DNA from 3 places in the Bacillus sp. FSL H8-0534 genome. Region 2 is predicted to be linked to each of the others. Evidence: a T-box and tRNA genes for the amino acid it is inferred to sense, from the RefSeq annotation. Region 2 holds a T-box; the other regions hold tRNA genes.
The links. The T-box of region 2 lies ahead of trpS (tryptophan--tRNA ligase). A T-box ahead of a tRNA ligase gene usually reads a tRNA of that ligase, here a tRNA-Trp.
Positions count from the first base shown of each region.

Region 1: it encodes a tRNA-Trp, which carries the amino acid that the T-box ahead of trpS (tryptophan--tRNA ligase) is inferred to sense. The anticodon was not compared.
Region 3: it encodes a tRNA-Trp, which carries the amino acid that the T-box ahead of trpS (tryptophan--tRNA ligase) is inferred to sense. The anticodon was not compared.

Region 1 covers NZ_JBBOUC010000001.1:2,367,451-2,369,689, reverse strand. The annotation lists tRNA gene MHH71_RS12250 (tRNA-Leu) at 10-98, shown strand; tRNA gene MHH71_RS12245 (tRNA-Arg) at 102-175, shown strand; tRNA gene MHH71_RS12240 (tRNA-Pro) at 186-259, shown strand; tRNA gene MHH71_RS12235 (tRNA-Ala) at 274-346, shown strand; tRNA gene MHH71_RS12230 (tRNA-Ser) at 362-454, shown strand; tRNA gene MHH71_RS12225 (tRNA-Ser) at 548-640, shown strand; tRNA gene MHH71_RS12220 (tRNA-Met) at 665-741, shown strand; tRNA gene MHH71_RS12215 (tRNA-Asp) at 745-820, shown strand; tRNA gene MHH71_RS12210 (tRNA-Phe) at 831-903, shown strand; tRNA gene MHH71_RS12205 (tRNA-Thr) at 920-995, shown strand; tRNA gene MHH71_RS12200 (tRNA-Trp) at 999-1,069, shown strand; tRNA gene MHH71_RS12195 (tRNA-Ile) at 1,080-1,156, shown strand; tRNA gene MHH71_RS12190 (tRNA-Asn) at 1,160-1,234, shown strand; tRNA gene MHH71_RS12185 (tRNA-Glu) at 1,236-1,307, shown strand; gene MHH71_RS12180 (CBS domain-containing protein) at 1,483-1,902, shown strand.
Region 2 covers NZ_JBBOUC010000001.1:1,875,601-1,877,839, forward strand. The annotation lists gene MHH71_RS09815 (DUF3899 domain-containing protein) at 116-451, shown strand; T-box leader at 684-903, shown strand; gene trpS (tryptophan--tRNA ligase) at 1,133-2,122, shown strand.
Region 3 covers NZ_JBBOUC010000001.1:2,578,979-2,581,217, reverse strand. The annotation lists rRNA gene MHH71_RS13285 (23S ribosomal RNA) at 1-159, shown strand, start outside; rRNA gene rrf (5S ribosomal RNA) at 262-377, shown strand; tRNA gene MHH71_RS13275 (tRNA-Asn) at 387-461, shown strand; tRNA gene MHH71_RS13270 (tRNA-Ser) at 467-558, shown strand; tRNA gene MHH71_RS13265 (tRNA-Glu) at 569-643, shown strand; tRNA gene MHH71_RS13260 (tRNA-Val) at 649-724, shown strand; tRNA gene MHH71_RS13255 (tRNA-Met) at 749-825, shown strand; tRNA gene MHH71_RS13250 (tRNA-Asp) at 829-904, shown strand; tRNA gene MHH71_RS13245 (tRNA-Phe) at 914-989, shown strand; tRNA gene MHH71_RS13240 (tRNA-Thr) at 1,004-1,079, shown strand; tRNA gene MHH71_RS13235 (tRNA-Tyr) at 1,090-1,173, shown strand; tRNA gene MHH71_RS13230 (tRNA-Trp) at 1,188-1,261, shown strand; tRNA gene MHH71_RS13225 (tRNA-His) at 1,274-1,349, shown strand; tRNA gene MHH71_RS13220 (tRNA-Gln) at 1,415-1,489, shown strand; tRNA gene MHH71_RS13215 (tRNA-Gly) at 1,495-1,569, shown strand; tRNA gene MHH71_RS13210 (tRNA-Cys) at 1,584-1,654, shown strand; tRNA gene MHH71_RS13205 (tRNA-Leu) at 1,665-1,746, shown strand.

The sequences.
Region 1 (2,239 bases), 490 kb from region 2:
ATATGACATGCCGGGGTGGCGGAACAGGCAGACGCACAGGACTTAAAATCCTGCGGTGGGTGACCACCGTGCGGGTTCGACCCCCGCCCTCGGCACCATATGCGCCCGTAGCTCAATTGGATAGAGCGTTTGACTACGGATCAAAAGGTTAGGGGTTCGAGTCCTCTCGGGCGCGCTTTTATTAACGGGAAGTGGCTCAGCTTGGTAGAGCACCTGGTTTGGGACCAGGGGGTCGCAGGTTCAAATCCTGTCTTCCCGATATTTTTAAAACATGGGGCCTTAGCTCAGCTGGGAGAGCGCCTGCCTTGCACGCAGGAGGTCAGCGGTTCGATCCCGCTAGGCTCCACTTTGGTTATTTATTGGAGGTATACCCAAGTCTGGCTGAAGGGATCGGTCTTGAAAACCGACAGGCGGCGAGAGTCGCGCGGGGGTTCGAATCCCTCTACCTCCTCCATTTTATAATAATTAAAATGGAATGATTGGATAGTTAATAAAAACTATTAGATGTACAAAGATAACTAAAAGATATAATTAATATTTATTTCATGGAGGTATACCCAAGTTCGGCTGAAGGGATCGGTCTTGAAAACCGACAGGCGGCGAGAGTCGCGCGGGGGTTCGAATCCCTCTACCTCCTCCATTTTTTAAAATAATATAATACCGTCGCGGGGTGGAGCAGTTCGGTAGCTCGTCGGGCTCATAACCCGAAGGTCGCAGGTTCAAATCCTGTCCCCGCAACCAAATGGTCCCGTGGTGTAGTGGTTAACATGCCTGCCTGTCACGCAGGAGATCGCCGGTTCGACCCCGGTCGGGACCGCCATTTATATAAAGGCTCGGTAGCTCAGTCGGTAGAGCAGAGGACTGAAAATCCTCGTGTCGGCGGTTCGATTCCGTCCCGAGCCATATTTTTTTTTGACAAGCCGGCTTAGCTCAATTGGTAGAGCAACTGACTTGTAATCAGTAGGTTGGGGGTTCAAGTCCTCTAGCCGGCACCACTTAGGGGCATAGTTTAAAGGTAGAACAGAGGTCTCCAAAACCTCCAGTGTGGGTTCGATTCCTACTGCCCCTGTAAGAAATATGGGCCTATAGCTCAGCTGGTTAGAGCGCACGCCTGATAAGCGTGAGGTCGATGGTTCGAGTCCATTTAGGCCCACCATATTCCGCAGTAGCTCAGTGGTAGAGCTATCGGCTGTTAACCGATCGGTCGTAGGTTCGAGTCCTACCTGCGGAGCCATGGCCCGTTGGTCAAGCGGTTAAGACACCGCCCTTTCACGGCGGTAACACGGGTTCGAATCCCGTACGGGTCATAAAAAAGAGTCAGCAATTAGCTGGCTCTTTTTTTCTTATGAAAAATATAATGTGAAGTTACGTTCTTTTCTAATATACGATATCGTCAATCCAAAATCCCTCTATTTATTATGAAATAAATAGAGGGATTTTGGAAAAACTATAGTATGTATAAAAAGGAGGGAATAGAGCTACATGACAACAGTTAGAGAATTTATGAGTACCGATATTGTGCAATGTACACCGCTAGATAATGTATATGAAGCTGCTGTGAAAATGAAAGAAGAGGCCATTGGGATGATTCCAATTGTAGAGAATAATCAAGTGGTTGGTCTTGTCACAGATCGTGATTTAGTTGTTCGTGGAATTGCTGAGAAACATCCTGGGTCTAATAAAATTACAAATGTCATGACAACAGAAATTGTTTCCGTATCTCCTGATGACCCTATTGAAAATGCTACAGAGTTAATGGCACAGCATCAAATCAGGAGACTACCTGTAGTTGAGAATGGAGAGCTTGTTGGGATGTTAGCGCTAGGTGATTTAGCAATAGCAGAGAAAGCTGATGATCAAGCTGGATTTGCTTTAAGTGAGATTTCCGAGCATACAGAATAACGAATAGATGCAGATTATTTTCAGGCTACAACATACAGTGTATTTAGGTGCTAGAGAATAGGTAAGAGTGGATACGTTTTATTCCGCATTAACGGGCAGTAAGCCCCCCACCTCAAGGTTCAGAGTGAAGCAAGGAAGATAGGTGAGGGATAACTGCCTGTAAAAGCCCGATTGGTGAGGACTTTCCATCAGTGGTGGATGAAGAAAATCCCTACTGATGGAAGTTTCACTTTATTAATACTGCAAGCAAAATTATATTGTTATTAAAACGTATCCAAAATGTTAGGCATAGATGTATATAAGGTGTAAAGATGCTTAACTAAGTATATATGAAGAA
Region 2 (2,239 bases):
TTATCCCTAGTACTCATTATAACTTTTATAGTATAATAATTCTAGTAATATTTTGACGGAGGGGAACATTTTGAATAGACTTTATTCTCACACTTGTATATTAATATTGTTAGCAATAATCGTTTCTAGCATTGGTGCATTCCTATTTTCAGCTCAATTTTTGTTGAATTTTGTCAATATCATGTTTTACATTGCATTATTTTTTGTTATTTTAGGAGGTTTTTTATTTCTATTTCAAAGTGGATTTTTCAACATAACAATGTACGCTTTCCAAAAAGTATTTGGAACAAATAAAAAGGTAGAATCTTTAATTGAAGAAGAAGAATCAGCAATAGATAAAAAAGAAAGAATATATAAAACGTATTCTTTCACATGGACATACCCCATCTGCATTACAGGTGTTCTTTTAGGCCTCATCTCTACGATCATTAGCTTTACTATTTTGATGTAGTTTGCAAACGTTTTTCCATATGATATAATTACTTGCAAAACATTTTGTTATAAAAAGCGCAAGTGGCTCGCTCAGAATGCGAGGGGGATGGAGCTCCTGACGTAGAGGCGCTTTTTGCCTCGCTGGAAGGCGCGAAGCCACCGAGTATTCTTGCCACTGGAGCTGGATTACTCAAAAAGCGCAAGTGGCTCGCTCAGCTGTTAAAAACAGAGCTATATTATAATAAATTCATATGCATGCGATGAGAAAGAAGAGTACATATTGCAGCAATTTCAGAGAGCTTGTGGTTGGTGAGAACAAGTAATTGTACAGTATGGAATGGGCTTTTGAGCACCAAACCGAAACAACTTAGGAGTAGGCTTTGGCGTTATATCCAGGCGTTATAATGGATAAAAGAGATTTCACTATTTGTGAAATAATTAGGGTGGTACCGCGGTCCATTCGTCCCTAGATCATTTGGGATGAATGGGCTTTTTTGTATTTAAAAGCGGAAGCGGCTTGCTTAGAATGTGAGGGGGATGGAGCTCCTGATGTAGAGGCGTTTTTTGCCTCGTAGGAAGGCGCGAAGCCACCGATCATTCTTGCCGCTGGAGCTGGATTATATAAAAAGCGGAAGCGGCTCGCATTGACCTACTTCCCCCACTCTTCAACAATACATACAAATTTCAAGGAGGCATTATTATGTCAGTTATTTTTTCTGGTATTCAGCCAAGCGGAACAATTACGCTTGGAAACTATTTAGGAGCAATGAAACAATTTACAGAATTACAAAACGAACATGATTGTTATTTCTGCATTGTAAACCAGCATGCGATTACAGTTCCTCAAGATTCTGTACAACTTCGTAAAAACATCCGCAGCCTTGCTGCGCTATATGTAGCTTGTGGTATTGATCCTGAAAAATCTACTTTATTTGTACAATCAGAGGTACCTGCGCACGCTCAACTCGGATGGATTATGCAATCTATCGCATATGTTGGAGAATTAGAACGTATGACGCAATATAAAGATAAATCATCTGGTAGAGAATCTGTTCCAGCTGGATTACTTACGTATCCACCATTAATGGCAGCTGACATCTTACTTTACAACACTGAGATTGTGCCAGTTGGCGACGATCAAAAACAACATATGGAATTAACTCGCGATTTAGCAGAGCGTTTCAATAAACGTTTCCGTGAAATTTTCACAATTCCAGAGATTCGCATTCCAAAAGTAGGCGCTCGTGTTATGTCATTAACAGAACCTACGAAAAAAATGAGCAAATCTGATCCAAATCCAAAATCAATGATTAGTATGCTTGATGAGCCAAAAACAATTGAAAAGAAAATTAAAAGTGCAGTAACTGATTCTGACGGTATCGTAAAATACGACAAAGAAAACAAACCTGGTATTTCCAACTTATTAACAATCTACTCTTCATTCTCAGGTAAAACAATTGAAGAACTAGAAGCTTACTATGAAGGAAAAGGATACGGCGACTTTAAAGGTGATTTAGCACAAGTAGTCGTAGAAGCAATTCGTCCAATTCAAGAAAAATATAACGAACTAATTAACTCCCCTGAATTAGATGAAATTCTTGACAAAGGTGCTGAAAAAGCAAATCGCGTTGCAATGAAACAACTACGTAAAGTTGAAAATGCAATGGGATTAAGCAGAAAACGTAGGTAATGAAAAAAGCGGAAGTGGCTCGCTTAGAATATGAGGGGGATGGAGCTCCTGACGTAGAGGCGCTTTTTGCCTCGTAGGAAGACGCGAAGCCACCCATCATTCTTGCCGCTGGAGCTG
Region 3 (2,239 bases), 700 kb from region 2:
AGTGCTGAAAGCATCTAAGCATGAAGCCCCCCTCAAGATGAGATTTCCCATAGCGTAAGCTAGTAAGATCCCTGAAAGATGATCAGGTTGATAGGTTCGAGGTGGAAGCATGGTGACATGTGGAGCTGACGAATACTAATAGATCGAGGACTTAACCATATAATATGAAGCAAATGTTATCTAGTTTTGAGAGAACATAAAAAAACTTATTGACTTTTTTAATCAATTAAGTATAATAGTGTTTGTCTCAAGTGAATATAGTCTGGTAATGATGGCAGAGAGGTCACACCCGTTCCCATACCGAACACGGAAGTTAAGCTCTCTAGCGCCGATGGTAGTTGGGGCCTTGCCCCTGTGAGAGTAGGACGTTGCCAGGCTAATATCATTCCGCAGTAGCTCAGCGGTAGAGCTATCGGCTGTTAACCGATCGGTCGTAGGTTCGATTCCTACCTGCGGAGCCATGATTGGAGAGCTGTCCGAGTTGGCCGAAGGAGCACGATTGGAAATCGTGTATACGTCACAAGCGTATCAAGGGTTCGAATCCCTTGCTCTCCGCCATAATATTTTTGGCCCGTTGGTCAAGTGGTTAAGACACCGCCCTTTCACGGCGGTAACACGGGTTCGAATCCCGTACGGGTCACCACTTTTGGAGGATTAGCTCAGCTGGGAGAGCACCTGCCTTACAAGCAGGGGGTCGGCGGTTCGATCCCGTCATCCTCCACCATATATAACATATGAATAGTATTGTCGCGGGGTGGAGCAGTTCGGTAGCTCGTCGGGCTCATAACCCGAAGGTCGCAGGTTCAAATCCTGTCCCCGCAACCAAATGGTCCCGTGGTGTAGTGGTTAACATGCCTGCCTGTCACGCAGGAGATCGCCGGTTCGACCCCGGTCGGGACCGCCATTTATTTCTGGCTCGGTAGCTCAGTCGGTAGAGCAGAGGACTGAAAATCCTCGTGTCGGCGGTTCGATTCCGTCCCGAGCCACCATTTTAACTAAATATGCCGGCTTAGCTCAATTGGTAGAGCAACTGACTTGTAATCAGTAGGTTGGGGGTTCAAGTCCTCTAGCCGGCACCATGTAAGTTTCGGAGGGGTAGCGAAGTGGCTAAACGCGGCGGACTGTAAATCCGCTCCTTCGGGTTCGGCAGTTCGAATCTGCCCCCCTCCACCATTTACATTTTATATAGGGGTATAGTTTAAAGGTAGAACAGAGGTCTCCAAAACCTCCAGTGTGGGTTCAATTCCTACTACCCCTGCCAAAACACAACATGGCGGTTGTGGCGAAGTGGTTAACGCACCGGATTGTGGCTCCGGCATTCGTGGGTTCGATTCCCATCAGTCGCCCCATTTTTATTTTTTAATATTTGTAAATAAAGTAGTTAATACTTGCATATAATGAATTAAAACTTCGGTGGGCTATAGCCAAGCGGTAAGGCAACGGACTTTGACTCCGTCATGCGCTGGTTCGAATCCAGCTAGCCCAGCCATTTTTGCGGAAGTAGTTCAGTGGTAGAATACAACCTTGCCAAGGTTGGGGTCGCGGGTTCGAATCCCGTCTTCCGCTCCAAAGTAATTTAATATGGCGGCATAGCCAAGTGGTAAGGCAGAGGTCTGCAAAACCTTTACCACCGGTTCGAATCCGGTTGCCGCCTTTCTCATTATGCCGATGTGGCGGAATTGGCAGACGCGCACGACTCAAAATCGTGTTCCTTCGGGAGTGTCGGTTCGACCCCGACCATCGGTATCAAAAAGACGAGTAATCGTCTTTTTTATTTGTCTTCGGATTGATTATATCGTACATATTAAGCGCTTCTTACTGCGGTAAGGAGTGCTTTTTTTGCGTTTATAGACGTTGAATTCTTAGATGACTATATTAACTCGAAGCGTGCGAGCAAATCGTTTACGCTGAGTGTGGAGGTGTAGTTGTGGTAAGACGAAGGAACGTGTTAAATGATCGCGAATTATCTTGTTGTTCACAAAAGTAAAAAGTCGTACGTAGAAACGTTTGAGGATGCGCTAAGTATTTTTACGAAGAATTGTGAGTTACGTAATTTAAGGCCTCATACGATTGGGCTTTATCGTAAGGAAGTATCTGCCTAAACCATTTACGTGAGCAAGGTATCGACAGTATAAATTTAAAGTTGTATAACGTCACAGAGGAACATAGTAAAGAAAACGTCATTTTATATATGCGTAATAAAGTAGAAAATCCTACGGAGCCCCGCGTTTAATTATAG